DNA from 2 places in the Hymenobacter tibetensis genome. Region 2 is predicted to be linked to the other one. Evidence: riboswitches for the same ligand, from Rfam matches in the RefSeq annotation. Region 2 holds a riboswitch; the other holds the start of a gene.
The links. Region 2 has a riboswitch for thiamine pyrophosphate ahead of MTX78_RS18690 (TonB-dependent receptor). Riboswitches for the same ligand answer to the same signal wherever they lie in the genome.
Positions count from the first base shown of each region.

Region 1: another riboswitch for thiamine pyrophosphate. It lies ahead of thiS (sulfur carrier protein ThiS); the one in region 2 lies ahead of MTX78_RS18690 (TonB-dependent receptor).

Region 1 is NZ_CP094669.1:1,807,160-1,821,738, forward strand. Features, by position in the region: gene MTX78_RS07250 (serine hydrolase domain-containing protein) at 701-1,804, shown strand; gene MTX78_RS07255 (3-oxoacyl-ACP synthase III family protein) at 1,996-3,066, opposite strand; gene MTX78_RS07260 (PAS domain-containing sensor histidine kinase) at 3,746-7,054, shown strand; TPP riboswitch at 7,289-7,386, shown strand; gene thiS (sulfur carrier protein ThiS) at 7,464-7,667, shown strand; gene thiC (phosphomethylpyrimidine synthase ThiC) at 7,697-9,568, shown strand; gene MTX78_RS07275 (hydroxymethylpyrimidine/phosphomethylpyrimidine kinase) at 9,578-10,354, shown strand; gene MTX78_RS07280 (thiamine phosphate synthase) at 10,341-10,967, shown strand; gene MTX78_RS07285 (thiazole synthase) at 10,967-11,743, shown strand; gene thiH (2-iminoacetate synthase ThiH) at 11,740-12,870, shown strand; gene MTX78_RS07295 (thiamine phosphate synthase) at 12,863-13,486, opposite strand; gene MTX78_RS07300 (ArsR/SmtB family transcription factor) at 13,727-14,041, shown strand; gene MTX78_RS07305 (sulfite exporter TauE/SafE family protein) at 14,111-14,579, shown strand, end outside.
Region 2 is NZ_CP094669.1:4,662,413-4,676,991, reverse strand. Features, by position in the region: gene MTX78_RS18740 (oxidoreductase) at 174-1,022, shown strand; gene MTX78_RS18735 (FRG domain-containing protein) at 1,275-2,114, shown strand; gene MTX78_RS18730 (DUF2490 domain-containing protein) at 2,271-3,062, opposite strand; gene hrpB (ATP-dependent helicase HrpB) at 3,312-5,945, opposite strand; gene MTX78_RS18720 (rhodanese-like domain-containing protein) at 5,999-6,322, opposite strand; gene pnuC (nicotinamide riboside transporter PnuC) at 6,435-7,067, shown strand; gene MTX78_RS18710 (AAA family ATPase) at 7,133-7,657, shown strand; gene MTX78_RS18705 (aldose 1-epimerase family protein) at 7,806-8,681, shown strand; gene MTX78_RS18700 (GNAT family N-acetyltransferase) at 8,691-9,104, shown strand; gene MTX78_RS18695 (hypothetical protein) at 9,326-9,595, opposite strand; TPP riboswitch at 9,918-10,021, shown strand; gene MTX78_RS18690 (TonB-dependent receptor) at 10,082-12,565, shown strand; gene MTX78_RS18685 (APC family permease) at 12,649-14,394, opposite strand.

The sequences.
Region 1 (14,579 bases), 2.9 Mb from region 2:
GGCTTCTTATAACAAAGTCTTGAAATTGTAAGAGTTTAATGGAATATACTCGCTCTTGGCCGATATAGGCGGCTTAAGATGCATAAATATATGACTAATCTGCGATAATCGTCTGTCTGTTTCTTGCGAAATATTTGATGCCTTCCAAACAAAAGGTGGGGTTTAGTGCCCACAAGTAGCTCCTAGTTCAAGGAGTGTTTCTGACTTCAGAGCACAGAAAGCCACTGTATGGGGTTCCTATGCTGGCCCCAATGTAAGGGTCTCTCTTCGTGCTTGTGTATGAAGTAGTGCAATGATATTGCTGTAAAAATTATATAAATACTTGGGTGAAGAGAAGTGCCAACGGCCAGCATACTTTACTTCCTTCTTACCAAGAAGCAATCATTCAGAGAGGCAGTACCGCTGGGCCAGTAGCCTAGAAGAACTGAACACACAGGGAACTGCGACACCAAACAGGGGGTATCGGTACGAGAGCCTATCGTTGGCGCGACTGGATATAGGGCACGTTGGCTTCTGCTGCGGCCCAGGATACAGGATGGGCTGGAGCGGTGCTGACAGGAACCCACAAAATTTTGCTGAGCTTCTGTAACAGATGACCAGTGGGCTCGGTACTCTTGCCGCTACCCATAACGCCACCCCAGCACGGGAATGGCCACTGGTGTCAGCACGAATTTCCTACATCAATCTATTGATATTGAACATGCTTAAGAGCTTCCTAACGCTGGTGGTACTTGCCTTTCTGCATCTCGCCAGCCTCGCCAATTCCCCACAAGCAATAAGCCGTTCAGTAGACGAATTCGTTGCGGAACAAATGAAAAAGCTGGGTATTCCTGGTTTGGCGGTGGCAGTAATCAAGAAAGGCGAGGTCATTAAAGTAAGCACGTATGGCCTGGCTAATGTGGAGTGGAAACAAGACGTAACTGCCCACACAAACTTCCAAATAGCGTCTTGCACCAAGCTGCTTACATCTACGCTGGTGCTGAAAACGATATATGCCGGGAAGCTGCGTCTAGACGATCCAATTGGGAAATACATCGACTCTATTCCAACCAGTTGGCAGACTATACGGGTCAAGCATTTGCTTGAGCATTCGAGCGGAATCCGGGAGTTTCGTGGCGACCCGTATGTGTCAACTGCAACGGTCGTAAGGGCCCTGATGGACTCCACGCTGGAATACGTTCCGGGTACCCAGCAGCACTATGCTCAGGCAGACTTTATGCTGGCTGGCTATATTCTGGAGAAGATCTACGGCAAGCCCTTCCCACAGATTTTGCGAGACGAAGTGACCCAGCCCTTGCACATGAACGACGGGGCCTTCGACATGGAGCAACGGGTAGGCTCGTTTATGCGCACGGACCTGATTGCCCAAAAAGCCACCACCTACTACGACCTAGAGGGGCAGTTACGAGCCTATAAGTACATTTATCCGGCGTACACCTACACTGCTGGCGGCTATTTTGCGTCTATCAGTGATATGGTGAACTGGGCCATTGGGCTAGACAAAGAAGTGCTGTTTCCGGAGGCTTTTGCTGCCCCGCTGCTATACGGGGCAGATAGTGTGGGCCGCAAATTATCGGAGTTCACCAGAGTTGGCTGGGCATTGGGGCAAGAGCCGGGGGTACTATGTGCCGGGCACAGCGGCGGACCCGGCTTGGGGGATGTGTGGCGCTTCCCCGAGGAAGGGTACACGGTTGTGGTCCTCTCCAATGATGGTGAACTGCTTCCCGATGTTGCGCGTGCTGTTGCATCCTTTTACATAAAGGGTTTGGAGCGCAAAACCACCATCAAGAAGTTTGAACGATAGGGGAGGGCAGCGGCCCCGCCAAGGCGGCCTGTAGCATAAGGCTATGTAACGCACGCCAGTGGCTTGTCTGGCTGATGCCGTGCCAGCCACAGCAATACGCCGCACGAGCAACTTGCCCGTGCGGCGTACCTGTTAAGCCCGCTTTTTCGCCGGTTGGTTGTACCTGCTGAAAGCCTATCTAAGCGTGCAGATTAGCATTGATATACTACCGCGTTGATGTTCATGCCGGCTCCTACCGAGGCCAGCACCACATAGTCGCCGGCGGCCAGGGGGGCGCTTTCTAGTTCCCCTTTCCGCAACAGGTCTACCAGAGTGGGCAGTGTGGCCACTGAACTGTTGCCAAGCCACCCGATGGTCATGGGCATCACATCCAGGTTGGGCGACTCTTCACCGTAGAGCTTGAACAGGCGCTGCAGAATGGCCACGTCCATCTTCTCGTTGGCTTGGTGCAGCAACACCTTCTTGACTTGGTTCAGGGGTACTCCGGCTTTATCGAGGGCTACTTGTACCACGTGCGGCACATGCTGCAACGCAAACTCATAGAGCTTACGGCCCTGCATTTTCATGAACTGGTCGGCCGTGTGCTCGTAGTCGGGAGCATACGACTTGCCCATGCCCAGCAGGCCCGCATACTCATGGGCGTGCGTCTGGGTATGGTGGGCCTTGATACCGGCCGCGCCATCTGGGCGAGCTTCCAGAATAATGGCTCCGCTACCGTCGCTGAAAAGCATGGTGTCCCGGTCGTGCGGATCAATAACGCGCGACAACGTCTCGGTGCCAATGACGAGGCAGCGCTGCGCATCGCCTGAACGCAGATAGTAGTTGGCTTGAATAACCGCTTCCAGCCAGCCCGGGCAGCCAAACGCCAAGTCATACGCCACGCAATTGGGGTTGCGAATTTCCAGCCGGGCTTTAATGCGCGAAGCCAAGGACGGCACCAGATCCACCCGGTTGCTACCGGCGGTTACGTCGCCGAAATTGTGCGCCACAATGATGTAATCCAGGCTTTCTGGATCAATGCCAGAACTTGTTAGGGCCTCGCTGGCCGCCAGCCAGCCCAAATCCGACGCACGTTGTTCGGGCCGCGCGTAGCGCCTCTCTCGGATGCCGGTGATAGAGCGAAACTGCTCTAATATCACAGCAGACTCTTGTTCTATACGTGCACCGCCCGCCGTAAAGAAACGGGCCGCGGAAAAGTCTTGATTAGCAACAATCAGGTCGGGGATACAGCTACCTGTAGCTATCAGCACAGAATTAATCATACAAACAACAAAGGAAAATCAATACGAAAGTAGGCTGTGAAGCTGACATACTTTCTCGAAGGGGCACTTGTTCAGGCAAAAAATACTCGACCGTACGCTTTTTTCAAAGCACTACCCATCCAGCTTTAGGGCTTGCTTTGCGCCTGCCCGTGCTCTGGAAAGTACATACAGCGCGTATCGGCGGCTTCTAATGCACCGTGCAGCAGCTGCGCCGCCTTGCATAACGTGTTAGAAACGTACGCGGGCAACTCTTGGTCTGTTGGAAGGTGGCATTCGAGGTTAGGCGGCTTTTGGGTGACCGAGGTGCTGGTGAAATGTCACGTAGGGCCTTAAAATAAATGCCGTGGGCTTGTAGGAGGGCTGTGGTGGGAACTGACTTGGCTGGTAGTGCCCTCAGCCGCCAGGCCTGGTTTTCGGCTGCCTTGCTTTAGTGCGGCCTTTACAACAAGGCCAGGTAGAGAAGGCGCAGTGGGGGAATTAAAGTGATAGGAATATAAGTAACTGATATAAAGTACCTTATATTGATGATAAGCTAAACCATAGCCATAAAAAAGCGGCTGCTAGTGTCTTCGAAAGGTGGCTCTCGGAGGGATTTTCGCGTAAACCCCGACAGTTAATTTTCTCTTAAGGCTGATGCCGAAGCCACTGGCTTCTTTTATTCTACTCTTATCAGCTTGCTATGTCACATCTTCCACCATTGTTAGCCACTGTTTCTCCGCCCGAAGAACTGCTCTACGATCTGCTGGCAGTTTCACTAACCGGCATTATAGTTTATACTCCCCTCTACAGTGCTGCCGGCGAGCTGGCAGATTTCAGTTTCGGGTACCTTAATCCTGCCGCGCAGCAGATGTTGCATCTGCCTGAGCAGCCAACGGCCACGTACAACGAGTGGTGGCCGGACAACTTGATACCCAACGCCTTTGCCTTGCATGCCGAGGCCTTTGTATCCGGAACGCCGCGGCAATTTGAAGTCAGTACGCACACCAGCGGCTACGACACCACCTACTGCGCCGCCGCTCGCCGCTCGGGGGAAAGCCTGTTGGTGAGTTTCACTGAGGTAGCCAATCGGCCTCGCGGCCTTGATAAGCAGGCCCCGCGCGCAACCCAATCCCACCAACAGGTTGCTCAGGCCGAGGGCAAGCAGCCATGGGAGGAAATGCAACGCCTTTTCGAGCAGGCTCCCGTTGCCATCTGCATCTTTCGAGGACCCGAGTTTGTGGTGGAGCTAGCTAACCCTACGTTGGCGGCTATGTGGGGCTATTCGGCACCTAGCGTCGGCAAGTCTTACCTTGCCACGATACCCGAGGCAACTGCCCAAAGCCTGGCGCCTATACTGACAAGCGTGCTGGAAACTGGGCAGATGCGCTTCCTGCGTGATGAGTCGCTTACGGTGCTCCGCCAGCAGGAGGGTCCGCCGGATCAAGTCTACTTCGACTTCGTTTTTCAGCCCTTTCATGATGCCCAAGGACAAACCACCGGGGTGTTTATGGTGGGTACCGATGTGACCGAGCAGGTACAGGCACGGCAGCAAGTGGAGCGGCTCAACCAAGAGCTGGAAACGCGGGTAGTGGAACGCACCCAGCAGTTGGAAGCGGCCTTCACCGAGGCTCAGCGGCAAGGGCTGTTGCTGGTGCAGCAGCAAAATATGCTTCAGCAGATTTTGGGGCAGGTGCCCGCCGCCATTGCCACGTTGGAGGGCCCGGAGCACCGCTACACGTTCTTCAACGCCACCTATCAGGCCCTGACAAGCGGGCGGGTGCAGCTAGGCGAAAAAGTAGAAGACATCCTGCCGGAGATGGTACCCCAGGGAGTTATCAAACGGCTGGAAAAAGTGTACGCCACTGGGGAGCCATTCCGAGGGCAGGCCATGCCCATTGAACTGCTTGACAGCACAACCAGCCAACTCAAGCAACGGTACCTGGACTTTATCTACCAGCCGCTGCTTGACAAACATGGCCGAACCCAGGGTATACTGGTGTTCCTGGTGGATGTGACGGGGCAGGTGGAAGCCCGCCAGCAGGCTGATGCGCTGCAAGCAACGGTGCAGGAAGCCACCCAGCGCCACATGCAGGAGCGCGAAAACTTCTACCAAGTTTTTGCCAAAACGCCGGCTGCTATCAGCATTCAACGGGGCCCGCAGCACCACTACGAGTACGTTAATGAAGCCTACCAGCAGTTCTTCGCGGGCCGGCAGTTGCTGGGGCGCCCAATAGTTGAGGCCCTGCCCGAAGCCGTGGATAGTGGTATCGTAGCCCTGCTTGACCAGGTGTATCAAACCGGCGAAACCTACTTCGGCTACGAGGTGCCGCTGCTTGTCGAACAGCCCAACGGCCAGCCGCCCACGCAAATGTATTTCACGTTTACGTACCAAGCCTACCGCGAAAACGGGCAGATAGTGGGTATCTCCACCTTTGCGCATGATGTGGCCGAGCAGGTGGTGGCGCGCCAACAACACGAAGCGCAGCAGCAGCAGCTACACGACCTGTTTATGCAGGCCCCAACACCTATTTGCATCCTTACGGGGCCGGAGCTGCGGTACGAGTTGGCTAACCCAGCCTATCAGCAGTTGTTTGCGGGCCGCGAAATGTTAGGCAAACCGCTGCTAGAAGCCATACCAGAGCTAGCCAACGAGCCCGTATACAAGGAACTGCAACGCGTGTACCACACCGGGGAAACTTTTGTGGCGCAGGAAATGCCCTTGCTATTAATTCGGCGGGAAGGCGGGCCCTTGGAAGAGAACTACTGGACTTTCACGTACCAGGCCCACCGTGACGCCTCTGGAAACATAACTGGCGTGTTGGTTTTCACCCACGAAGTAACCAACCAGGTACGGGCGCGGCACGTGGTGGAAGAAAGCGAGCGGCGCCTCCGGCTGCTTACCGATGCGCTGCCCGTACTCATCGGCTATCTTGACCGGGACGAGAAGTATCGGTTTGCCAACCAAGCTTACGAAGACTGGTTCCACCAACCCCCCGCGGCGCTGATAGGGCAGCGCCTGCGCGATGTGGTGGGAGAGAAGGCCTACGCTCGGGTGCAGGAATACGTCCAGCGGGCACTGGCCGGAGAACGGCTGGATTTCAACGTCGAAATGCCATACCGCGTCGGATTCACGCGTTATATCCGCACAAGCTACGTGCCCGACTGGCAGGACGGCCAGGTGGCCGGTTTCTACACGCTGGTGGTGGACACCACGGCGCAGGTGGAAGCCCGGCGCAACGTAGAGCAAAGCCAGCAAAAGGCCCTGGCACTGGCCGGAGAACTAACCGTGACCAACGAGCAGCTGACGCGTACCAACATAGACCTAGACAACTTCATTTACACGGCCTCGCACGATCTGAAGGCCCCTATTTCCAACATTGAGGGCCTGCTGTACTTGCTGCGCGAAGAACTGCCCGCCACTACCAGTCAGCAACAGAATATACAGGCTATCCTAGGGTTCATGTTTGATGCGGTGGAACGCTTCAAACGCACCATCGACCACCTGACCGACGTATCCAAGCTGCAAAAAGAGTACACCCCGGCTACCACTTCCGTGAACCTGGCCGCGGTGGTAGAAGATGTGCGGCAAGACTTGGCGCCCCTGATTCAGGAAGCCGATGCCCGCCTCCAAGTCGACCTCACCAACTTTCCGCCCGTTCAATTTTCCAAAAAAAATCTGCGCTCGGTGGTCTACAACCTGCTCAGCAACGCCCTCAAGTACCGTTGCACTGACCGCACCACCCACATTGATGTGCGAGCCCATGTACGAGCGGGTTACACGGTACTGGAAGTGCACGACAACGGACTCGGTATCAATGCTATTCATTTGCCCAAGCTTTTCACCATGTTTCAGCGCTTCCACACCCACGTTGAAGGCTCAGGGGTTGGTTTGTTTATGGTGAAGCGCATGGTGGAAAATGCTGGGGGCCACGTGGAGGTCCACAGCCAACCCGGCGCTGGTACCACGTTTTTCGTGTTTCTGCCCCATGCCGCTAGCGCCGAAGCGTAGCAGCTTACCGCTTGCCCAGCCAACGGTTGGAAAGAGGGGGCGGAAGTGGTTTGATGCGGCACAGAGGCTGTTAGAGCGAGATAGAAGCGGATACTGGCGCTTTACCGTAGGGCGAAGTTCAACCGGGCGGCGCAGTTGTAAACGCGCCGCTAGGCCGCTCAATACGGGCACCGTGCCAGGGGAAAGCCCGAATTATATTTTTGGTGCTTCGCTTTTGATGCGCTAGGTTAGCGGCGTAAACTTTAGGGGTGTCCTGCTAGCCAGGACTGAGATAATACCCTTTGAACCTGATCAGGCTGATACCTGCGCAAGGGAAAAGTAACGGAAGCACCAAGGCCCCCGCGTGGGCTTGTCGTGCGCACTCCCTATTGTTTATAGTCGGATTCTCACTCAACTACCCCTTAGTTGCATGGTCTACTATGTAAACAATACGCCACAGGAAGCTCCCGTGGCCCGCACCTTGGCCGAAGCGCTGACCGAGCTAAACTTGCCAAGCCAGCGCGGTATAGCCGTAGCCGTCAACGATACCGTGGTGCCTCGCCCAGAATGGGCCGCCTACGCGCTGCAAACCAACGACCGCCTCACCATTATCCGTGCTACGCAGGGCGGTTAGCCTGGGCGTTCCTTCCTTCCTTCCTTCCGATGAAAAAAGACCAAGCTCCCCAGCAGACGCTGGTGGAACGCGCGCCGCTAACCGGCTCGCGCAAAATCTACGTGCCCGGCCAACTCTACGACATCCGAGTGGCGATGCGCGAAATAGTGCTGGCGGATACGCAGCGTAAGTTCGACTTCGCTAACCCCACCGAGCACAACCCGCCCGTAACGGTGTACGACACCAGCGGCCCCTACACCGACCCCAACGTGGTAATCGACCTGAAAAAAGGGTTGCCCCGGCTGCGTGAAGAGTGGATTACCAACCGCGGCGACGTGGAAGAACTGCCGGGCATCTCGTCGGAATACGGGCGGTTGCGGGCCAATGATACCAGCCTGGATGCGCTGCGCTTCGAGCACATTCGGCAGCCGTACCGGGCCAAGGCTGGCCGCAACGTCACGCAGATGCATTATGCGCGGCAGGGCATCATCACGCCGGAAATGGAGTATATCGCCATTCGTGAAAACCAGCGCATCGACCAGCTAGCGGCTGATGATGCCTTGCGGGCGCAGCACCAGGGGCACAGCTTCGGGGCCAACACGCCGCAGGGCTACATCACGCCGGAGTTTGTGCGCGACGAGGTGGCTGCGGGGCGGGCCGTTATTCCATCCAACATCAACCACCCGGAAAGTGAGCCCATGATTATCGGGCGCAACTTTCTGGTGAAAATCAACACCAATATCGGCAACTCGGCCGTGACGTCCAGCATCGAGGAAGAGGTAGACAAAGCCGTGTGGAGCTGCCGCTGGGGTGGCGATACGCTCATGGATTTGAGCACGGGTAAGAACATTCACGAAACCCGCGAGTGGATTATCCGCAACTGCCCGGTGCCGGTGGGCACCGTGCCTATTTATCAGGCGCTGGAAAAAGTGAATGGTAAAGCCGAGGATCTAACCTGGGAGCTGTTCCGGGATACGCTCATCGAGCAGGCCGAGCAGGGCGTAGACTACTTCACGATTCATGCTGGCGTGCGCCTTCCGTACATCCCCATGACGGCCAAACGGGTGACGGGCATTGTGTCGCGCGGCGGCTCGATTATGGCGAAATGGTGTCTGGCCCACCACCAGGAGAGCTTCCTGTACACCCACTTCGAGGAAATCTGCGAAATCATGAAGGCGTATGACGTAGCCTTCTCGCTGGGCGACGGGTTGCGGCCCGGCTCCATTGCCGACGCCAACGATGCCGCCCAGTTTGCCGAGTTGGAAACCTTGGGCGAACTCACCAAAATTGCCTGGGCCCACGATGTGCAGGTGATGATAGAAGGCCCCGGCCACGTGCCCATGCACCTGATCAAGGCCAACATGGACAAGCAGCTCAAGGAGTGCCACGAGGCGCCGTTCTACACGCTCGGGCCCCTCACCACCGATATTGCGCCCGGCTACGACCACATTACCTCAGCCATTGGGGCGGCCATGATTGGCTGGTTCGGAACGGCCATGTTGTGCTACGTGACGCCCAAGGAGCACCTGGGTTTGCCCAACAAAAAGGACGTGAAAGACGGCGTCATTGCCTACAAAATAGCGGCCCACGCTGCCGACTTAGCCAAAGGCCACCCCGGCGCTCAATACCGCGACAACGCGCTAAGCAAAGCCCGCTTCGAATTCCGATGGGAAGACCAGTTCAACTTGTCGCTCGACCCCGACACGGCCCGCGAGTACCACGACGAAACCCTGCCTGCCGATGGCGCCAAAGTGGCGCACTTCTGCTCGATGTGCGGCCCGCATTTCTGCTCGATGAAAATCACGCAGGAAGTCCGCGACTTTGCTGCCCAGCAGGAGGTAGCCCCCGACCAGGCCCTAACCAAAGGCTTAGCCGAAAAAGCGCGGGAATTCGTGGAGAAAGGCAGCGAAATCTATCTGTAACCCCTGCCCGTGACGTTTTCGCGCCCTTATGCCCTCAGTATTGCCGGCTTCGACCCTAGCGGCGGAGCCGGCTTGCTGGCCGACTGCAAAACGCTGGAAAGCAATGCCGTGTATGGCCTGGGCGTGTGCGCGGCCCTAACGGTTCAGAACGATGTGCAATTTCAGCGGGTAAGCTGGGTTTCTCCCACCGATATACTGGACCAGGCCCAACTGCTATTCGCCCGTTTTCCGATTGGCTGCGTGAAGATTGGGCTGGTGGAGAGCCTGCCGCAGCTACCTGAACTGCTGGGGTGGCTGCGGGCGCAAAACTCTCACATCCGCATCATCTGGGACCCGGTGCTAAAGGCCAGTGCCGGCTATGAGTTTCACGGCGGCCCGCCTAGCACGTTGGTGGAGACTATCTGTTCTTTTTTGACGCTGCTAACGCCCAACCGGCCCGAAATGATGCGCCTGTGGCCCGCTGCCACGCCCGAGCAGGCGGCTCTCGAAGTCAGTGCCTTTTGTCCGGTGCTGCTGAAAGGCGGCCACGACCGAGGACCGTTGGCAACAGACATCTTGCTTCTGGAAGGCAAGGAGCACCGTTTTGCTACACCCCGGCTGCCCCAAGGCGAGAAGCACGGCAGCGGCTGCGTGCTGTCGGCGGCGGTGCTGGCGCACTTGGCAAAAGGCGCCACATTGGTGGAAGCGTGCCGGGCGGGGAAAGCCTACACGGCCACGGTATTGGCGAGCAATCCGACGCTATTAGGTTACCATTTTGGAAGCACACAACCCCATGCATATCAGTAAACTACACTTTATTGCCGCCACTGCCCAGCAAGCGGAGCAGGCCTGTGCGGGCGGCGTTCGGTGGGTACAGCTCCGCGTGAAAAACACGCCGGCCGCAGAGTGGGAAGCACTGGCCCGCGCTACGCAGCAAGTATGCCAGCGCTACGGGGCCACCCTCATTATCAACGATAACCCTGCGCTGGCCCAGACTATCGGCGCCGATGGTGTGCACCTGGGCAAAGAGGATATGGACCCCACTGCAGCCCGGGTTTTGCTGGGTGCAGCACCTATCATTGGGGGCACGGCCAACACCTTCGCCGACATCGAACGGCTTGCTGCGGCGGGGGTGAACTATATCGGCTTGGGGCCCTTACGCTTCACCACTACCAAGCAAAACCTGAGTCCTATCCTAGGATTAGGGGGCTACGAAACCTTGCTTGGCCAATGCTGGGCGGCCGGCCTAACGGTGCCTGTTGTGGCTATTGGGGGCATTCTGCTCTCCGATGTGGCCGCGCTGCTAGGCGTGGGCCTCCACGGCGTGGCTTTGTCGGGCGCCATCTCGCACGCTCCCGACCCTGCTGCCGAAGCTGCCCTTTTTCTTGACCAGTTGCACCCGCACGCTATCAACTCATGATGTCTTCTCCACTTGTAGTTGCCGACCGGCAGTTTTCCTCCCGCCTCTTCACCGGCACCGGCAAGTTCAGCTCGGTGGCCTTGATGGAAGAAGCCTTGCTAGCCTCGGGCTCGGAACTGGTAACGGTGGCGTTGAAGCGCGTTGATGTAGCTGATGCCGACGATGACCTGTTGCGCCACCTAGGGCACGACCAGTTTCAGTTGCTGCCCAATACGTCTGGCGTGCGCACGGCTAAGGAAGCGGTTTTCGCCGCTCAACTCGCCCGCGAAGCGCTGGAAACCAACTGGCTGAAGCTGGAAATTCATCCCGACCCCAAATACTTGCTGCCCGACCCGGTGGAAACGCTGAAAGCCGCCGAGGAACTAGTGAAGCTGGGTTTTGTGGTGTTGCCTTACATCCACGCCGACCCCGTGCTGTGCAAGCGGCTGGAAGAGGTAGGGGTGGCCGCCGTTATGCCCTTGGGAGCACCCATCGGCAGCAACAAAGGGTTGTTGACCAAGGAGTTCTTGGAAATTATTATCAGCCAAAGCCGGGTGCCGGTGATAGTGGATGCGGGAATTGGAGCGCCTTCGCACGCGGCAGCGGCCATGGAACTGGGCGCCGATGCAGTGCTGGTGAATACGGCTATTGCCGTGGCGGGCCAGCCCGTAGCCATGGCCCACGCCTTCCGGCTGGCGGTGGAAGCCGGCCGCCTGGCCTACGAAGCCCGGCTAGCGGCTCCGGTGGCGCACGCCGCGGCCAGCAGCCCCCTCACTGCTTTTCTGGATTACCTATGAGCTTTCGCCCTGTCTTTGAAGCCCACTGCTGGGACGATGTCAAGCAGAGTATCTACGCCAAAACGCCCGCTGATGTGGCGCAGGCCCTGCGCGCACCTCGGCGGACATTGGAAGATTTCAAAGCTCTGATTTCGCCGGCCGCCGCCCCGTATTTGGAGCAAATGGCGCAGCTAAGCAACCAGCTGACATTGAAGCGGTTCGGCAACACCGTGCAGCTGTACGTGCCCCTCTACCTGTCCAATGAGTGCCAGAACATCTGCACCTACTGCGGCTTCAGCCTCGACAACAAAATCCGGCGACGGACGCTCAGCAGCGTGGAAATACTGCAGGAAGCGGCCGTGCTCAAAGCCTGGGGCTACGAGCACGTGCTGCTAGTAACAGGCGAAGCCAACCAAACTGTGGGCGTGGACTATCTGCGCAAGGCCCTACGCACGCTGCGGCCGCACTTCGCCCATTTATCCATGGAAGTGCAGCCCCTCGACCAAGCAGAGTACGAGCAGCTTATTCCGGAGGGGCTGAATACGGTGCTAGTTTACCAGGAAACCTATCATCAGGAAGACTACCGCAAGCACCACCCCAAGGGCAAGAAGTCGAACTTTCACTACCGCCTCGATACGCCCGACCGGCTGGGCCGGGCTGGTATCCACAAGATGGGCCTAGGCGTGCTGTTCGGCTTGGAAGACTGGCGCACCGACAGCTTCTATACCGCCTTGCACCTCGACTACCTGGAAAAAACCTACTGGCAAACCAAGTACAGCTTGTCGTTTCCGCGCTTGCGTCCGGCCGAGGGCTTGTTGCAGCCGAAAGTGGAAATGTCGGACCGGGAGCTGGTGCAGTTGATTTGTGCGTACCGGCTGCTGAACCAGGAAGTGGAACTCTCGATTTCCACCCGCGAAACGCCCGCCTTCCGCGACCATATCATCCGGCTCGGCATCACCTCCATCAGTGCGGGCTCTAAAACCAACCCTGGCGGGTACATTGTGGAGCCGGAGTCGTTGGAGCAGTTTGAAATTTCCGACGAGCGTAGCCCCGCCGACATAGCCGCTATGCTTCGGCGCCAGGGCTACGAGCCGGTCTGGAAAGACTGGGACCATGCCCTGACCCCCGCCCATCAACAGCCTAGCTGATTTCGGCCTGCAAGTGTCGGAAAGCGGCTACTGGGTCGGGCTGCTGCCAGATACCGCCTAGTACGGCCGCTCCGGCAAAGCCCGCTTTCTGCACTTGCCCGATGTTGTCGGGCGCAATGCCCCCAAGCGCTACCACTTGTGGCACGTACGCATCCCGATGTTGCCAACCAGCCATAGCACGTTGCACTTCCCTTAGCTGAAACCCACTACGGTAGTTGGCTTTGCTGGTGCTGTCGAAGATGGGGCTCAGAAACACGTAGTGGTAGCGGCGTCGATGGTGGGCCACTTCCGCTAGGCTGTGAAAAGATGTGGAAACGGTTCGGCCGGGCAGTTTGCGCAGCAAGGCTGGCGTTTCGGGGGCCAGGCGGCTTCTCTCCGTGAGGTGAATGCCCTTGAGCTGGTAACGTAAGGCCAACGCATGGTGCGAATGCAGCACCAAGTGCTTGTGATACGCCTCCGGAATCAGCTGCACGTAGCGCTCTAGTTGCTCGGTGGTCCAGGTGGGTTTGCGGATATGCGCCGTAACTAAGCCTTCTTCGAACATTGCAAGCAGTAGTGCCTGCTCTTTCTCCGCTTGCTCCGGTGGCGTAACAACCAAGACAATAAAAGGCGACAACGGAAAGCGGAGTAAGGTAAAAGGTGTAGCGGGTAACCTAAGTGAAGTGCCTCGGCAACAAAATTGTAGGCTTTCCTTGCCAAAGTAGTGCTTGGCATTGAAAGTAAACAAGACAACGTTCGAGGTCCGACCTAGCAGTGGCTTAGCTGGCTTCAGCTAAGGGGTAAGCTACCACTTGCGGCGGCAAGAAGGGAAGAAGGTGTTGTACATCAACAAATGGACATACATTCGTATTGCTATATGGCCTCCTCCTCTTCTGCCCACCTCAACCTCCCCACCGAGAAAATGGGACGGGTGGCCTTCGTCTTGAATACCACCGCCCACCCACCGCGCATTGCCATTGTACAGCTGCTAGTGTCTCAGGAAAGCATGTCGGTGAATGACATCAGCGAAAAGCTCGGCGTCGAGCAGAGTCTGCTTTCCCACCACCTGGCTGGTATGAAGCTCGAAGGAATCTTGAGCAGCCACCACGACGGCAAAAGCATGCTGTATTCGCTGAAAATGCGGGAAGTGGTGGACGTGATACAATGCTTGACTAGTTGTACGTTTCTGTAGCTAGCGCCACCTTCCTCGCTGAAACACAGCTCCCCGTCGTCCTAAAACCACCTGTTCTCCCACTCCTAGATGCTGCCTGTTTTCGGATACGTTGCCGCCATTTTCATTGGCCTTTCCCTAGGTCTGTTGGGCGGGGGCGGGTCTATCCTGACAGTGCCGGTGCTGGTGTATCTGATGGGCGTAAGTCCGGTGCTGAGCACAGCGTACTCGCTCTTCGTGGTGGGCACTACGTCGGTGGTAGGAGCTTCTCGCTACTTCCGCAAAGGGCTGGTGTCCATGAAAACGGCCATTGTGTTTCTGCTGCCTTCAGTAGCGGCTGTGTTTGTGGTTCGCAAACTATTGATGCCAGTTATTCCCCTGGAGCTATTTACGGTAGGGGGCGTGCTTTTCACCAAAGACCTGCTGGTGCTCGTTGCGTTTGCCGTGCTGATGGTAGCGGCGGCTACTTCCATGATTCGGAGCCCGCAGCCCTTGGAGGGCTTGTGCGGAGACGCAACGCCGGCGCCCACCTTTAGCTACCCCCTGATTCTGGGCATTG
Region 2 (14,579 bases):
CTAGTAAGTGGCATGCAAGGCATTGGTTTTAGCTGTTGAACCGTGCTAGCTTTTGCATTTGCGCACCTGACCCCGCCGTATTTTAGTGAAGTTGTCAAAACCTGCGCGGCCCTTTAGGAGTTGAAAAGGCCGCCATGGCCTTGAATGCCAGGCGTTCCTTTTAGATCCACACAATGGCAACTGACAACAAAAACTGGTTTATAACGGGTGTGAGTACTGGCTTCGGCAAAGAACTAGCCGAATACTGCCTGAGCAAGGGCGACAAAGTGGCTGCCACCTTTCGCAAACAAGAGCAGGCCGACGAATTCACCCAAAAAGCTGGGGCCAATGGCCGCGGCTTGGTATGCGAGGTGACCGATGAGCAGCAAGTGAAAACCGCCGTGGCGGAGGCTATTCAGGCGCTCGGCCATATTGATGTGGTGGTGAACAACGCGGGCTACGGCTCCATGGGCAGCATCGAAGAAATTTCGGCCGAAGAAGTACACCGCCAGTTCGACGTGAACGTGTTCGGGCCCTTACACGTGTTGCGGGCCGTGCTTCCGCATTTGCGTGAGCGAAAGAGCGGACACGTGCTCAACATCACCAGCATTGGGGGCCTAAAAACTTTCCCGGGTGTGGGCGTGTACAACGCCAGCAAATTTGCGCTGGAAGCTATTGGCGAGAGCCTGGCGCAGCAAGTAAAACCCCTTGGTATTCACGTCACCAACATCGAGCCTAGCGGTTTCCGCACCGATTGGGCCGGTCGCTCCGCTAGCTTCGTAGACACAGCCATAGAAGATTACCGTGCTACTGTGGGCGAGAACCTGAAAGGCATCCAAAGCTACAGCGGCAAACAGCCCGGCGACCCGCAACGGGCCGCTACCATCATGTTTGACTTGGTACGCCAGGAAAACCCGCCACTGCACTTGCCACTCGGCAAAGCGGCCGTGAAAGGCGCTCGTGACAAGTTCACTAGCCTCCTAGAAGAGTTGGCTGGCGTAGCCGAAACAGGCGACTCAGCTGATTTTCCACAAGGAGAATAAAGCAGTCCAACAGGAAGCCGTTAACGGTTGGAAGCCCGCTAGAGTAGCTTTACTAACCTGAGACAGTTCTTTTCTCACATAGGCAAGCCCTTGCTGTCAGCATGAACAGCAGGGGCTTGTTTGTTTGTAAGTGTTTTGCAGATTACGTGCAGTACCTTTTGTAGGGAGCAGGGTAGGCGTATGATCTTCTTTGTCTGGTAGCCTTCTTGCAGCCTGAATGTCCTCTTTGCTCATCTTCTCAGCTACTCTTCCGTGCCGCTTTCCGTCAACGATATCCACGTTACTTCCTGGACCGATCTGCAGCAAGCACTTTTCCGCGACACGTGGGACAGCCGCATCGGGCGCTTCCGCTCGCCTTTCGTGTACCGGGGGCTACGCTCGTCCAACTGGTTGCTTACCACTAGTTTGCAGCGCTTAGGGGGCGAGTATCAGCAGTTGGAAAACCACTTGTTGCGCAACTTCCGCAAATACGGCCGCGACTTTACGCAGCCTGGCGCATCGGTTTGGAACTGGTTGGCGCTGGCGCAGCACCACGGCCTCCCCACCCGCCTCCTCGACTGGACCTATTCGCCCTACGTTGCCTTGCACTTCGCCACCGACGACTTAGAAGCGTACGGCGAAGACGGGGTGATATGGGCCATCAACTACGTGCTGGCAGCCGAATCTTTGCCGCCCAGTTTGCGCGAAGCCTTGCGAGCCGAAGGCTCGAATGTGTTCACTCCCGAGTTGCTGGAGCCGCTGTGTACCACCCTACGCGAGTTGGAATTGCTGCGCGACGAGCAATTTCTGCTGTTTTTGGAGCCACCTTCTCTGGATGCCCGCATTGTACATCAATATGCCTTGTTTTCGTTGATGAACACCGCGCAGGCTAGCTTGCATGAGTGGTTGGAGCAACGCCCCGAGTTGTACTTCCGCATCATCATCCCAGCTCAACTGAAGTGGGAAATTCGCGACAAACTCGACCAAGCCAATATCACGGAGCGGGTACTGTTTCCGGGCTTGGGGGGCCTTAGCCGCTGGTTGCACCGCCATTACACGCCTACTCCCGGTCAGCAATTGCTAGATTCAGACGAAGACCAGATTCCGGGCTGATAGAGTCAACAGGGCAGAGTGTGGCTACAGAAGGGAGCAAGCTATGTTCGTAGCGGCTGGTAGAGCAGAACTAGGGCCAAATGACTGCTCTAAAAAGCGAAATGTCTCTTACAGATCAAGCAATTACCATGTCGTAATGCTCGTACAGGGCTTCGCCTAATTATTAGCCATTGTCAGCTTGCCTTTGCGAAAGTCCGGGTTGAAATTGAGGCCTAGATGCAAAATGTGGCCCGCAACCAACGAGGACATAGTTTCCTGTTGGCTCATCTGATTCATGTAGCCAGCTTCGATGGAAGTGGCACGATTGACTTGGTAGCCAACCCCTAGGCAGGCGCGGTTCTGTTCGAAAAACTTGCCCGCATCATTGCGTCCGAAAACGACGAATAGTTCATTGGAGGCCAGTACGTACGGGGTTCCGGGAGCAATCTTTCGCTCGTGGTTTAGTGGCAGTGTAAGCCGCAGCTGGTACCGGAAGCGGTTGAGATACGTGAACTTCTTGTCGCCGAGGTGCTGTACCCAGCGCTGCTCGAGGCGGTACCGGTGCTGCGACATAACTCGGCTGCTATCGAAGCGGAGCAATACCTGCTGATAGCTGCGGTGTTCTGGCAAGCCCCCTACGTCCGAATCATTGCCATCTGGGTAGGACATAGTATTGGCATAACCGCCCGTCAGAACCAAGATGTTGGCCACATAATAGTTGGCGCCAACTCGCAGAAACTTTTGCTGCGGCGAGTTCGGGCCCTTAACCTGCCGTAGTTGCCCCTCCGTATGGATGCCCCATTTATTGCTCAAACGGGCGTCGCTGAAAACCATCAGCCAAGTATTGAAGCGCTGATATGCGGTAGGAGTAGCAGTGGTTGTTTGAGTTTGTGCCTGCGCCCCGCTCGCCAAACTCAACAGTAGCAGAACAAGCAGTTTTGCCGCAGTGGAGTGTACAATTGATTTCATAATTCTATATTATGAAATCATGACTAGTATTATCCCAATGTTACCAACTATATTTTCATCCTTGCTATTCAAGGAGTTAGATGAACAGAATGCTGCTTGTATAATCGTATTTTATAGGAGAGAAATACTGACCAGCTAGAATTTGTTCAAGAACTGACTGTCAAGCAGGTAGCGGAAAGTACTTGCTGGGTTTGTGAGTTGTTACGGGTGCCCGGCTTTTACACCTGCCTCTGTTTAACCTAGTAGGTGCTATTGACCGGCCTCGAAACGCTTCTTGGTTAGCTTGGTAGGAATGGCTGTGAGTGGGTCGTCGGGCCAGGGGTGCTTGGGGTAGCGGCCGCGCAGGTCTTTGCGCACCTCGAAGTAGCCCGTTTGCCAGAAGCTGCGTAGGTCACGCGTAACCTGCGCTGGCCGACCACCAGGTGAAAGCAAATGCAACGTGAGTGGAACCCGGCCGCCGGCCACATACGGAGTATCTAGCAGCCCAAATACTTCTTGCAACTTCACGGCCAGCACCGGTGCGGTAGGGTCGGAGTAGTCGAGGGGTACGCGGGAGCCACTGGGTACGGCGAGGTGCGAAGGCGCCAGGCGGTCTAGCTCTTGGCGTTGTGCCCACCCATCAGGCAGTTGTTGGAGCAATAACTCTTGCCAATCGAGCCGGCTGACTTCATTCAGGCTTTTCAACCCTACCAGGTGTGGCTCCAACCAGTCCTCTAGCTGCGCCAGTAGAGCTTCATCCGATACGTCGGGCCAGGTGGCGGCAAAATGGTAGTGCAGAAACGCCAGTCGTTGGCGGAGCGCAACGGCACCCTCAGTCCATGGCAGGCGCGCAATGCCCGCGGTGCGTAAGGCTTCCAACAATGCCTGCGCTACTAGCTCGGGGTCGGGTTGCGCGAGAGCGGTATCGGAAAGAACCAGCGCGCCTAGCCGTTTGAGGCGCCTAGCCAGTACGCGGCCCGTGGGGGCATCCCACCGGACTTCGTCGCGGGTGTCAATCTGGTCGGAGAATAGTTGTTCTAGCTCCGTGCGGCTTACGGGTGCGGCTAAGGCCGCACGCAACTGGTGGGGCGGCCCTTCTAGATACGCTACCGCTAAAAACTGGTCGTCGCGCCCAAAAAACTCGGCTGGCAGCAGCACCCGTTGGCCAGTGGATAAGCGGACTCGGTCGGTGGTTTCGCGTTGCGCAATCCGGTCGGGGTAAGCCAGGGCCGTCAATAAGCCGGCAGCATCCGCATCGGTGGAGGTAGCAGTATCCCGGATACCTGCCCGCTGCCGCAGGTTGCGCGCCGCATCCCGAACTCGGTGCAGTGTGTTGTGCTGTACCAGCAAACCGGGGAGAGCGGGGCGGCCGTGCGCAATGGTTTCGAAGCGCAGGCGCAGATCGGGCGGGGTGGAGTGAGCATCGGCGGAGCGCAACACGTCGCGTTCCGAAAGCAAAGCGGCTAGCGCTGCAGCGGCTGGACCGTGGCCAAGCTCGTGGCCTCGTACCACCAAATGGCCTAATCGGGGGGCTAGGCCCAGCCGTGCCAGTGCCCGGCCGTGGGGAGTAGGTTTTTGCGGCGCAGTAGTAACAGACAGTGAAGCTGGCGCAGTACCGGCACCTGTTGAATCCAGCGCTTTATCACCTTCCCCTGCTAGCTGCTGGCTTGACGCTTCCACGGCTCCAAGTCGGCGCAGCAGATCATTCGCTAAGGCAAGGGCAGGAGTAGGAGGCGTATCAAGCCAGCGCAACGCAGCGGGCGTGGCGCCCCACAAGGCCAGTTCCAGAGCCAACCCACTCAGGTCGGCGGTGAGAATTTCGGGGGGCAGGTGGGCAGGGAGGGCATCGTGCTCTGCGGTGGTCCAGAGGCGGTAGCAGGTGCCGGGCCCCAAGCGGCCCGCGCGCCCGCGGCGCTGATCGGCGGCGGCGGTACTTACGGGCACCGTTTCGAGAGTGGTGAAGCCAGTACGGGCCTGAAAGCGCGGTACTCGCGCAAAGCCGCCGTCTATTACCACTTGCACGCCTTCAATGGTTAGGCTGGTTTCAGCAATGGCCGTACTCAACACAATTTTACGCTGCCCTACCGGGGCGGGGCGCAAGGCGGCATCTTGCTGCTCCAGAGGCAGCTCGCCGTGCAACAGGTGCAGGCGCGTGGTTTCAGACAACGCTGGTTCTAGCTTATCGGCCACACGCCGCAGGTCGGCTAGGCCAGGCAGGAATACCAGAATGTCGCCTTCTGCATGTGCGCGCAAGGCTTCGCGCACGGCCGTCGGTACCAAGGTAGCTAGCCGTTCACCGGGCCGGGTGCCCCCCACAGCGGCTTGGCGCGGGCTCAGGTAGTGCGTCTCGATTGGAAACAGAAAACCAGCACTGCTCACTACCGGTGCATGCAGCCAGGCTCCCAACCGTTCGGCTTCCAGGGTGGCGCTCATCACCAGAATGCGCAGTTCGGGCCGCAGTACGGCCTGCACATCTAAAGTCAGGGCTAGGCCAAGGTCAGCGCGTAGGCTGCGCTCATGAAATTCATCGAATACTACCGCCGTCACGCCTTCCAGTGCGGGGTCGTCCTGAATTAGGCGTGTCAAAATCCCTTCGGTGATAACCTCGATGCGCGTGCGCGCCGACACCTTGCTTTCCAGCCGTACTCGATACCCCACGGTTTCGCCTACCGGCTCGCCCAGCAGCTTGGCCAGCCGGTTTGCGGCGGCGCGGGCGGCTAGTTGCCGGGGTTCCAGCATCAGAATCCGGCCTCCTGCGCGCCAAGCGGTTTCCAGCAATGCCAGCGGCACAACGGTGGTTTTGCCCGCGCCCGGTGGAGCCTGCAATACCACGCGCTCATGCGCGGCGAGGGCCGCCAGCAAATCCGGTAACGCGGCGGTTATGGGGAGGTCGGGGAAACGCACAGGCTAGAGTAGTTCGGTAATAGGCCCCGCCACGGGCTAAAAGCATCGGCCACTTAGTACACCGCCACCGAGGGGTCCACGCGGAGGCTCCAGGCGTGGATACCGCCGCGCAGATTCAGCAGATTGGTTTTTTCGTGGCGGTGCTGCAGGTACGCCAGGGCCTGCATGGAGCGGACGCCGTGGTGGCAAATGAGCACAATGGGCCGCGTTTCGTCGAGTTCTTCTACGCGCTGGGGTAGGTCGCCGAGCGGAATCAGGTGGCTGCCTTCAATGCGGCAATACGCGTACTCCTCGGGCTGCCGCACGTCGATGAGCTGCATATCTTCCCCGTTGGCAAGACGGCGGTTCAGTTCTTCGGGCGTGAGTTCGGGGAGCATGGCAAGTGGTTGGAAAGGCGAAACACAAAATTAGTTGGTGGCTCGTTAGCTTTGGCTTCTTCATCCAGACTACCGTTGCCGCCTGGGAGGTTTCCGCTTTTAGCTTATTGTTTTGTTGCAGTCGTTATACGAGTTCTTAACCGCCGCCGTCGGCAACAGTCCGCTGGAGTGGGTGGCCGTCCTGACGGGGTTTGCCTGCGTGTGGCTAGCCGCCCGCGAATCGCTCTGGAATTTTCCGGTGGCCATTGTGAGCTGCGGCATCTACATCGTGGTGTATCTGCGCGCCGGCCTGTATTCCGATTCCATGCTCCAGGTGATGTTTATTGCGCTGAGCGTGTACGGCTGGTACGAATGGCTGTACGGGGGGCGCGGCAAAACCGAACTGCCTGTGTCGCACACGCGCCGCCGTGAATGGGTGGTCTGTGTGCTGTTTGTGGCGGGCTTCACGGCGGGTTTTGGCTATTACTTAGAGCACAACACCGACGCCACGGTGCCGCATTGGGACAGTTTCACCACGGCGGGTAGCTTGGCCGCGCAGTATCTGCTGATGCGCAAGCGCCTGGAAAACTGGTGGCTCTGGATAGTAGTAGACATCATCTACGTGCCTATTCTCTGGTACAAACAGCTTTACCCGACCAGCGCCCTTTATGCCTTGTACCTGGGGTTGGCCGTGTACGGCTATGTACAATGGCGCCGCGCCATGCGCAAAGATGAGTTGCTGCTGAAGCTTGAACCCAACGACTAAAGAATCTTTCATTGGCTGTAGCGTGCTAGCCTCGTATTCTAGTTGCTACTGCCTTACCTGTACCCATGCTGCGCGTCGCCATCACCGGCCCCGAATCGACGGGCAAAACCACCCTTAGCCGCCAACTGGCTGCCCACTACCATACCACGTGGGCACCCGAGTATGCTCGCGCTTATCTAGAAGAAAGAGGCCCCGAATACGCCTTGCCAGACCTTGAAGCCATTGCCCGGGGCCAGCTTCATGAGGAAGCGCAAGCCATTGCCGCCGCCGAGCAGCAAGGCCACGCCATCTGCTTCTGCGACACCGATTTGCTGGTCATAAAAATATGGGCCGAGCATGCCTTTGGGCATTGCCCTGAGTGGATTTTGCAGCGCATTGAACAGCAACGCTATGATCTGGTGCTGCTGCTCGACGTGGACTTGCCCTGGGAACCCGACCCGTTGCGTGAGCACCCGCACTTGCGCCAGCATTTTTTCACCTTATATCAGCAGGCCTTGCAGGTTCAGCAAGCCACTTTCGCCGTTGTGCGTGGTGCCTTAGCCCAGCGCTTCGAGCAAGCACGTTTGCTAGTAGATGAACTGCTGAAGTAATAACGAGCCCTTACCCTTCCACGACGGGCAGCGTAGAGTATGACGCGCTCCAACGGTTAGTGCCCCCTAGCCGTATGGTGTTGCGTCTGCCTCTGAACCCTGCCGCCGCTGGCAGCGCCACGAAAAGCCTCTGCTACCTCTTCTTCATATGACGTACACCCTCGAAAACGAACAGTGCCGCGTAACTATTCAGGCCAGCGGCGCTGAACTGAGCAGCTTCGTTCGCAAAGACCTCGACAACCTGGAATATATGTGGGAAGCTGACCCCGCCGTGTGGGGACGCCATGCGCCGGTGCTGTTCCCCATTGTTGGCCGCCTGCCAAACGATACTTACACCTACCAAGGCCAAACCTACCGCCTCACGCAGCACGGCTTTGCCCGCGACCAGGAATTCACGCTTGTCCGTCAAGCACCCGCTGAGCTGGCGTTTGAGCTACGTGCCAACGATGCTACCCGTGCCCTGTTCCCCTTCGATTTCAGCTTGCTGATCAGCTACCGGCTGGCGGGCCCCATGCTGACCATCGGGTGGGAGGTAACCAACCTAGGTACTGGTGAACTGCTCTTCGGAATTGGCGCGCACCCGGCTTTCCGTTGTCCCTTGCTTCCTGATGAGGCATTTGAGGACTACGAGTTCGTGTTCGACCATCCCGTTAGCTTCGAGCGGCATCTGCTGGAAGGCGGCTTGCTCAACGGCCAAACCGAGTCTGTGCTGCAAGACGAAACCACGCTGCCGTTGCGCTACGAGCTATTCGAGCAAGACGCTTTGGTGCTGAAGCACTTTGACTTCACGCACGTTACGCTGCGCAGTCGTCGGTCGGGCCGGGGGGTGCGGGTGCGCTTCGATGGTTTTCCTTACCTCGGCCTCTGGACCAAAGGCCCTGGGGCCCGCTTCGTGTGCATCGAGCCCTGGCAGGGCATTGCCAGCGCCACCACCGACTCGGGCGAACTAGCCGAGAAAGAGGGGATTCTGACGCTGCAGCCCAACCAGGAGTTTGTGGCCTCCTACAGCATCACCGTCGAATAGCGCCTTCTTATGCCTGCTTTTGAAGTCCGCGCCATCACCCCGGCTGATACCTATACGTTGCGCCACCAAGTGCTGTGGCCCGACAAGCCCTTGGAGTACGTAAAAGTGGAAAACGATGCCGCTGGGCTACATTTCGGGGCTTTCCTCGGGGAGGAATTAGTGTCCGTTGTTTCGCTTTTCGTGGAAGATAGCGAAGCGCGCTTTCGCAAGTTCGCCACGCATCCAACCTATCAGCGGCAAGGTATCGGGAGCGTTTTGCTGAAACGTGTGCTAACCGAAGCGCGCCGCCACGGAGCCACCCATATTTGGTGTGATGCCCGCCAAGACAGCGCCGATTTTTATGCCCGGTTCGGATTACTGCCGCAGGGCGCAGAATTCTTTAAGGGCCCCATTGCCTACCTACGCATGGGCTGTGAGCTATAGGACGCTGTGTGCAAGAGCAAATGAGCAGAACCCTCCAAGAAGTTTCTGTTAGTTAATCTGATCAGTAACTTCTACGATTTACCGTATTCATTCAGCCAAAACGACCCTTCCGGCCTCTGTTTCCTGTTGTATCGGCCACGATTAACAACGGAACGCAGAAAGCCAGAAGGGTCGTTTTTTGTATGAGGTGCCGCGCAGACGGGCTGTAGTGGCAGGTAGAGCTATAAAAGATGAGGAGCAGTGGGCCGTACGGGCCGTTGGGGGCGCCTGTTGTAGTCCGGTTCCCAGTCGTTGATGGGGCGCGTGATGCCGGGGGGTAGGTCCAAGTCGGGGAGGCCGTCATCGAGCGGCTCGCCCCCGTCGTCGTCGTTGTCGGGCTGAGGCGGATTGGGGTAGCGCCGCCGAGGAATCAGCAGAAAGTAGATGGTAATAGCAAGGACGACAAGTAAGTACACGAGGGGAGTCATGGTCGGGGTAGACTGGAAGGACAAACGAGCAGACGGGTGGGGTACCGACTAAATAACGGAGCGGAGGTGGATGTTGTTTTCCTTGGCCTCCGAGTTTTGGGATCTGAAAGCCTTTCTAAGGTAATTGATTATCAATCGAAAGTAAAGGAGAAGTGGATTTCTTGTTTTTCACTTTCCACGGGCAGGCTGCAATGATGAGCTTGCGCCTCTGAGTGATACGGAGCGCGTGCAGCAACTGGATGGGATAACACCATATATCAGCTGTGATTTGCTTGCCACTTGGCGTAGCACAACCCCAGTGCGCGAAAACCCGCAGCACGCAACCAGAAACTCCCTTACCTTTGCAGCAGAAGTTTAGGGGTGCCCCATGCCACAGTGGCCAAGGCTGAGATCATACCCATTGAACCTGATCCGGGTAATGCCGGCGAAGGGAACAGACGATCCGCGAACGATACTGCCAAGCCGCCGACCCCTGGCGTAGGGCCCGTTCTTCTTTTTCGCATTGCCTTTTTGAAAACTTTACTGCTTTCCGGGGCGGCGCTGTTGGCGCTGCCTTTCTCGGCCTGGGCACAAGGTCCCGTGTCGGGTACCGTAACGGATGCCCGTACCGGCACCGCCTTGCCTGGCGCTACTATTTTGCTTGACGGTGCGGCTAGCGCGGCTACCGATGCCGCCGGAAACTTCTCGTTGTCGGCGGTGCCGGCGGGGATACACGAACTGCGCATCTCGTTTTTGGGCTATGAACCCTTGGTGCGGCGCGTGCAGGGACAAGCCACCGAGCAGCGCCTAAACACTACACTTCAGCCCGGTGGGGTGCTTACCGGCGAAGCCCTCGTAACGGCTTCCCGCGCCAACGACCGCACGGCCACCGCCTATTCCAACGTCAATCGAGAAGAGCTAGCCAAGCGCAACTTCGGCCAGGACTTGCCTTATCTGCTCGACCAAACGCCTTCGGTGGTGGTCAATTCCGATGCTGGCGCGGGCGTGGGCTACACCGATATTCGTATTCGGGGCACCAACAACACGGGCATCAACATGACGGTAAACGGCGTGCCGCTGAATGATGCCGAGTCGCACGGCTCGTTTCTGGTGAATCTGCCCGACTTGTCGTCCTCCATTAGCAGCGTGCAAGTGCAGCGGGGCGTGGGCACCAGTCAAAACGGCGGCGCGGCCTTCGGGGCCAGTATCAACATTTCCACGCTTGATGTGCGCCGCGAAGCTTACGGCGAAACGCAGAACACCTACGGCTCTTTCAACACCTGGAAAAACAACGTCTCGTTTGGGACCGGGCTGCTGAACGGGCACTTCACCGTGGATGGCCGCTTGTCGCGCATTGCCACCGACGGCTATATGAACCGGGCTTCCTCGGATTTGAAGTCGTATTATTTCGCGGCCGGCTACCAAGCTAAGAACACGCTGCTGAAGTTCATCACCTTCTCGGGCCGCGAGAAAACCTACCAGGCTTGGAACGGGGTACCGGAGCCAGCCCTTACGGGCAACCGGGCGCTGTTGCAGCAGTACATCGACAATGGAGAGCTAAGCGAAGCCGATGCGGCACGGGTGCTCCAAGAAGGCCGCCGCTACAGCTACTATACCTACGACAACCAAACCGACAACTACCAGCAAAACCACTACCAACTGCACCTGTCGCAGGGGCTGGGCTCCGACTGGAACCTGGGGGCGGCGCTGCACCTCACGCGCGGCTTTGGCTACTATGAAAACTACCGCGCCAACCGTCGTTTCTCCGCTTACAACCTCCAGGACGTAGTGATTGGCGGCGATACGCTGACCCGTACCAACCTGGTGGACCGCAAGTGGCTCGACAACTACTTCTACGGCGGCACCTTTGCGCTAAACTACCAACCGCAGGCCAACGACCGTTTTCAGGCAACCGTAGGCGGAGCCTGGAACCAGTTCAACAACGACCACTACGGCGAAGTAATCTGGGCGCAGTACGCTTCCAACGGCAACATCCGGCACCGCTACTACTTCAACGACGCCACCAAAACCGACTACAACGCCTATGCCCGCGCTACCTGGCAGGTGTTGCCAAAGCTCGGGGCGTACGGCGACGTGCAGGTGCGCCATATCGAGTACAACATTGATGGGGTAGAAGACGACCAAAACGACGTCACGACCCGTGCCCGCTACACCTTCTTCAACCCCAAAGCCGGTGCTACCTTCTCTTTGGCGGAAGGCCAACAACTGTATGCCAGCTTCGCGGTGGGCCAGCGGGAACCTGTCCGCTCCGACTTCACCGACCGCCCCGCCGGCGACCAAAGCGCGAAAGCCGAGCGTCTCGAAGACTTCGAGGGTGGCTACCGCTTCACTCGCCCCGATGCCAGCCTACTCGGTCCGGGTACAGTGTTGCGCTTCGAGGCCAACTATTTCTCCATGAACTACCGCAACCAGCTCGTAGCCACTGGCCAGCTCAACGACGTGGGCACGGCCTTGCGCACCAACGTAGCCCGCAGCTACCGCCGGGGCGTCGAGCTGACGGGCTTCGTATCGGCCGATGATAAAATTAGTTTGAGCACTACCCTCACGCTAAGCCGCAACCGCATTCTGAACTACCAGGACGTGGTGTATGACGAAAACTACGAACCCGTGGTAGCCGCGCCGCGCGCTTCCACCATCTCGTATTCGCCCGGCGTGGTTTCGGCGCACACCCTGGAAGGCCAGCCCGTGAAAGACCTGCGCGTGGCATTGTTGCTGAAAACGGTGAGCCGCCAATACCTCGACAACTCGCAGAACGCAGCACGCAGCATCCGGCCTTACGAAACGGTGGATTTGCGCCTGCGCTATGCCCTGCACCCGTCCTTTCTGAAAGAAATAGAGCTGGGCTTGCTGGTAAATAACATCCTTAACCGCGAGTACGTGGCCAATGGCTATACCTACAGCTACGTCGGCGCCAGCGGCAGCCAAGAAACGTTCAACTGGTTTTTTCCGCAGGCCACCCGCAACTTCCTAGCGTCAGTAGGAGTGAAGTTCTAGTACACGCACCGCACACGAAAACGCCCTGTCGTGCCTTCAAGCGCACGGCAGGGCGTTGCTGTTTTAGAGAGCCTAACGGGCGGTCATATGATGAGCCGCACGCCGCCCAGGTCGGAAATTTGGTAAGGAAACTGGTTGCCAGGGGAGCCAATGAACATAAAGTTCTTCGGGATGTGCCACTCTTTCGAGAGCCGGTCGATTAGCTCGGGGCCAAACTGGTCATTGATCGTTACGAAATCCACCACAATTTGCTCGTAGGCGCGGTCAAGCACCCGAATGTCGGTCAGCAGGTCCTCGGGGTAGGTTTCACCTTTCTTAAGTAGCGTCACAATTTTGAGGCGGTTGGTAAACTCGTTTTCCACCACGTAGGCCATCACCTTGTTGAGGTTCGATACGTTGTCGCCTTTGGTGAAGAAAACGAATTCCTGCCGGTGCAGCTCCCGCAGTTGCCGCCGAATGCTGAGCTGCGTGAGCCGTGAAATCCGGGGCGAATGTTTGGCAAATGACTCGGCCGCATCCAGCACTAGGTTCAGGATGGCCGTGCGGTTGAGCATGGCCGACACTATTACCATGGCCGGCAGGAAGTATTGCAGGAACACAATGAGGTAGTCGGGGCGCATGCGGATGTTGCCGTACAGCGCCGCCAGCACTCCTAGCAACGCCAGCGTCACGGTAAGCAGGCTGGCATAAACGGGGCGCGGCAGTTTGGGGCGTTTGCGCTTAAGCAAAAAGTTGCCCAGCGCAAAAAAGGCCATCACCGATAAAAACGAAATGGTATACACGCCCGCCAGCGGCCCCAATTCGCCGTTGGTAATAAGTAGCACCGACAAGCAGAGCAGGAAGAAGGTAATAAGAATGATATAGTTGCTGCACCGCTTGTTTTCCTTGAGGAAGAATTGCGGCAGAATTCGGTCTAGGGTCATGCGCTTCATCAAGCCGCTCACGCCCACAAACGAGGTGAGCACCGCTCCGCTGAGCACGGCCACGGCATCCACAGAAATAAGCGTGGCCAGCCAAGGGCCGCCAGTGCGGTTGCCAAGGTGCGAAAGAAGCGTTTCGGTATGCTGGCCTACTTCCACCAACGGCAGTGCCGCAATGGCCAGAAACGCCAGCAGCGGGTTGAACACCGTCACGACCACCCACATGTTGCGCAACGTTTTCTGAAACACGCCACGCGCCTGCTCTTCCACAAAGTTCGCGGAGCTTTCAAACCCCGAAATGCCTAACATAGCTGCGCTGAACCCCAAAAACAGCGCTGAAACGAGGCTGCCCTTGAGGGGCATGTGCCAGTTGGCTACCAACGTATCGAGGCCGTGCACGAACAGGTACCAGCCCGTAACGCCCGCCAGTAATGTGAGCGACGCTAAATGCAACACGAAAATACCCACTGCCACCACCGCCGACTCGGAAATGCCCAGGATGGTGAGCAGCAGAAAGAGGCCCAGCAGCAAGATGGTGGCCAGAATAATTGGCAGTCCGTGCCAGAGCGTGTGCAGATAGTGCATGGCCTCGGAAGCCGAAATAACGGCTGTAGCCATGTATGACAGGATGGTGAGACAGGCCGCCACCGCCGCGTTACGCTTGCTGGTCGTGTTAAGCAGCACGTTGTAGGCTCCACCATTGAGCGGCAGCGCCCCCACCACTTCGCCGTAGATGCGCCGAAACAAAAACAACACGGCGCCCACCACCAACAGCGCCACCCAGGCGTATTGGCCGGCATGCGCAATAGCTAGCGCCGATACGTACAAGCACGAGGAGGAAATGTCGTTGCCACAAATGGCGCTGGCTTCCAGTTCGTTGAGTTTTTTGTGTGGGGTAGCTTGGCTCATAGGAGGGTGAAGGCATAAGAACGCAATGCTGCTTCTACGCAACAAACAAAAACTTGAACAATCCTGCCGCGTCAACCGATTTCAACCGGACGCTTGTCGTTGGGCTGACGCTGAGCAGGAACCCTGTAGCTCAGCCGAACCATTGGTTGACGGGGCCGGTTTCACGTATTGAAACCACTATCTTT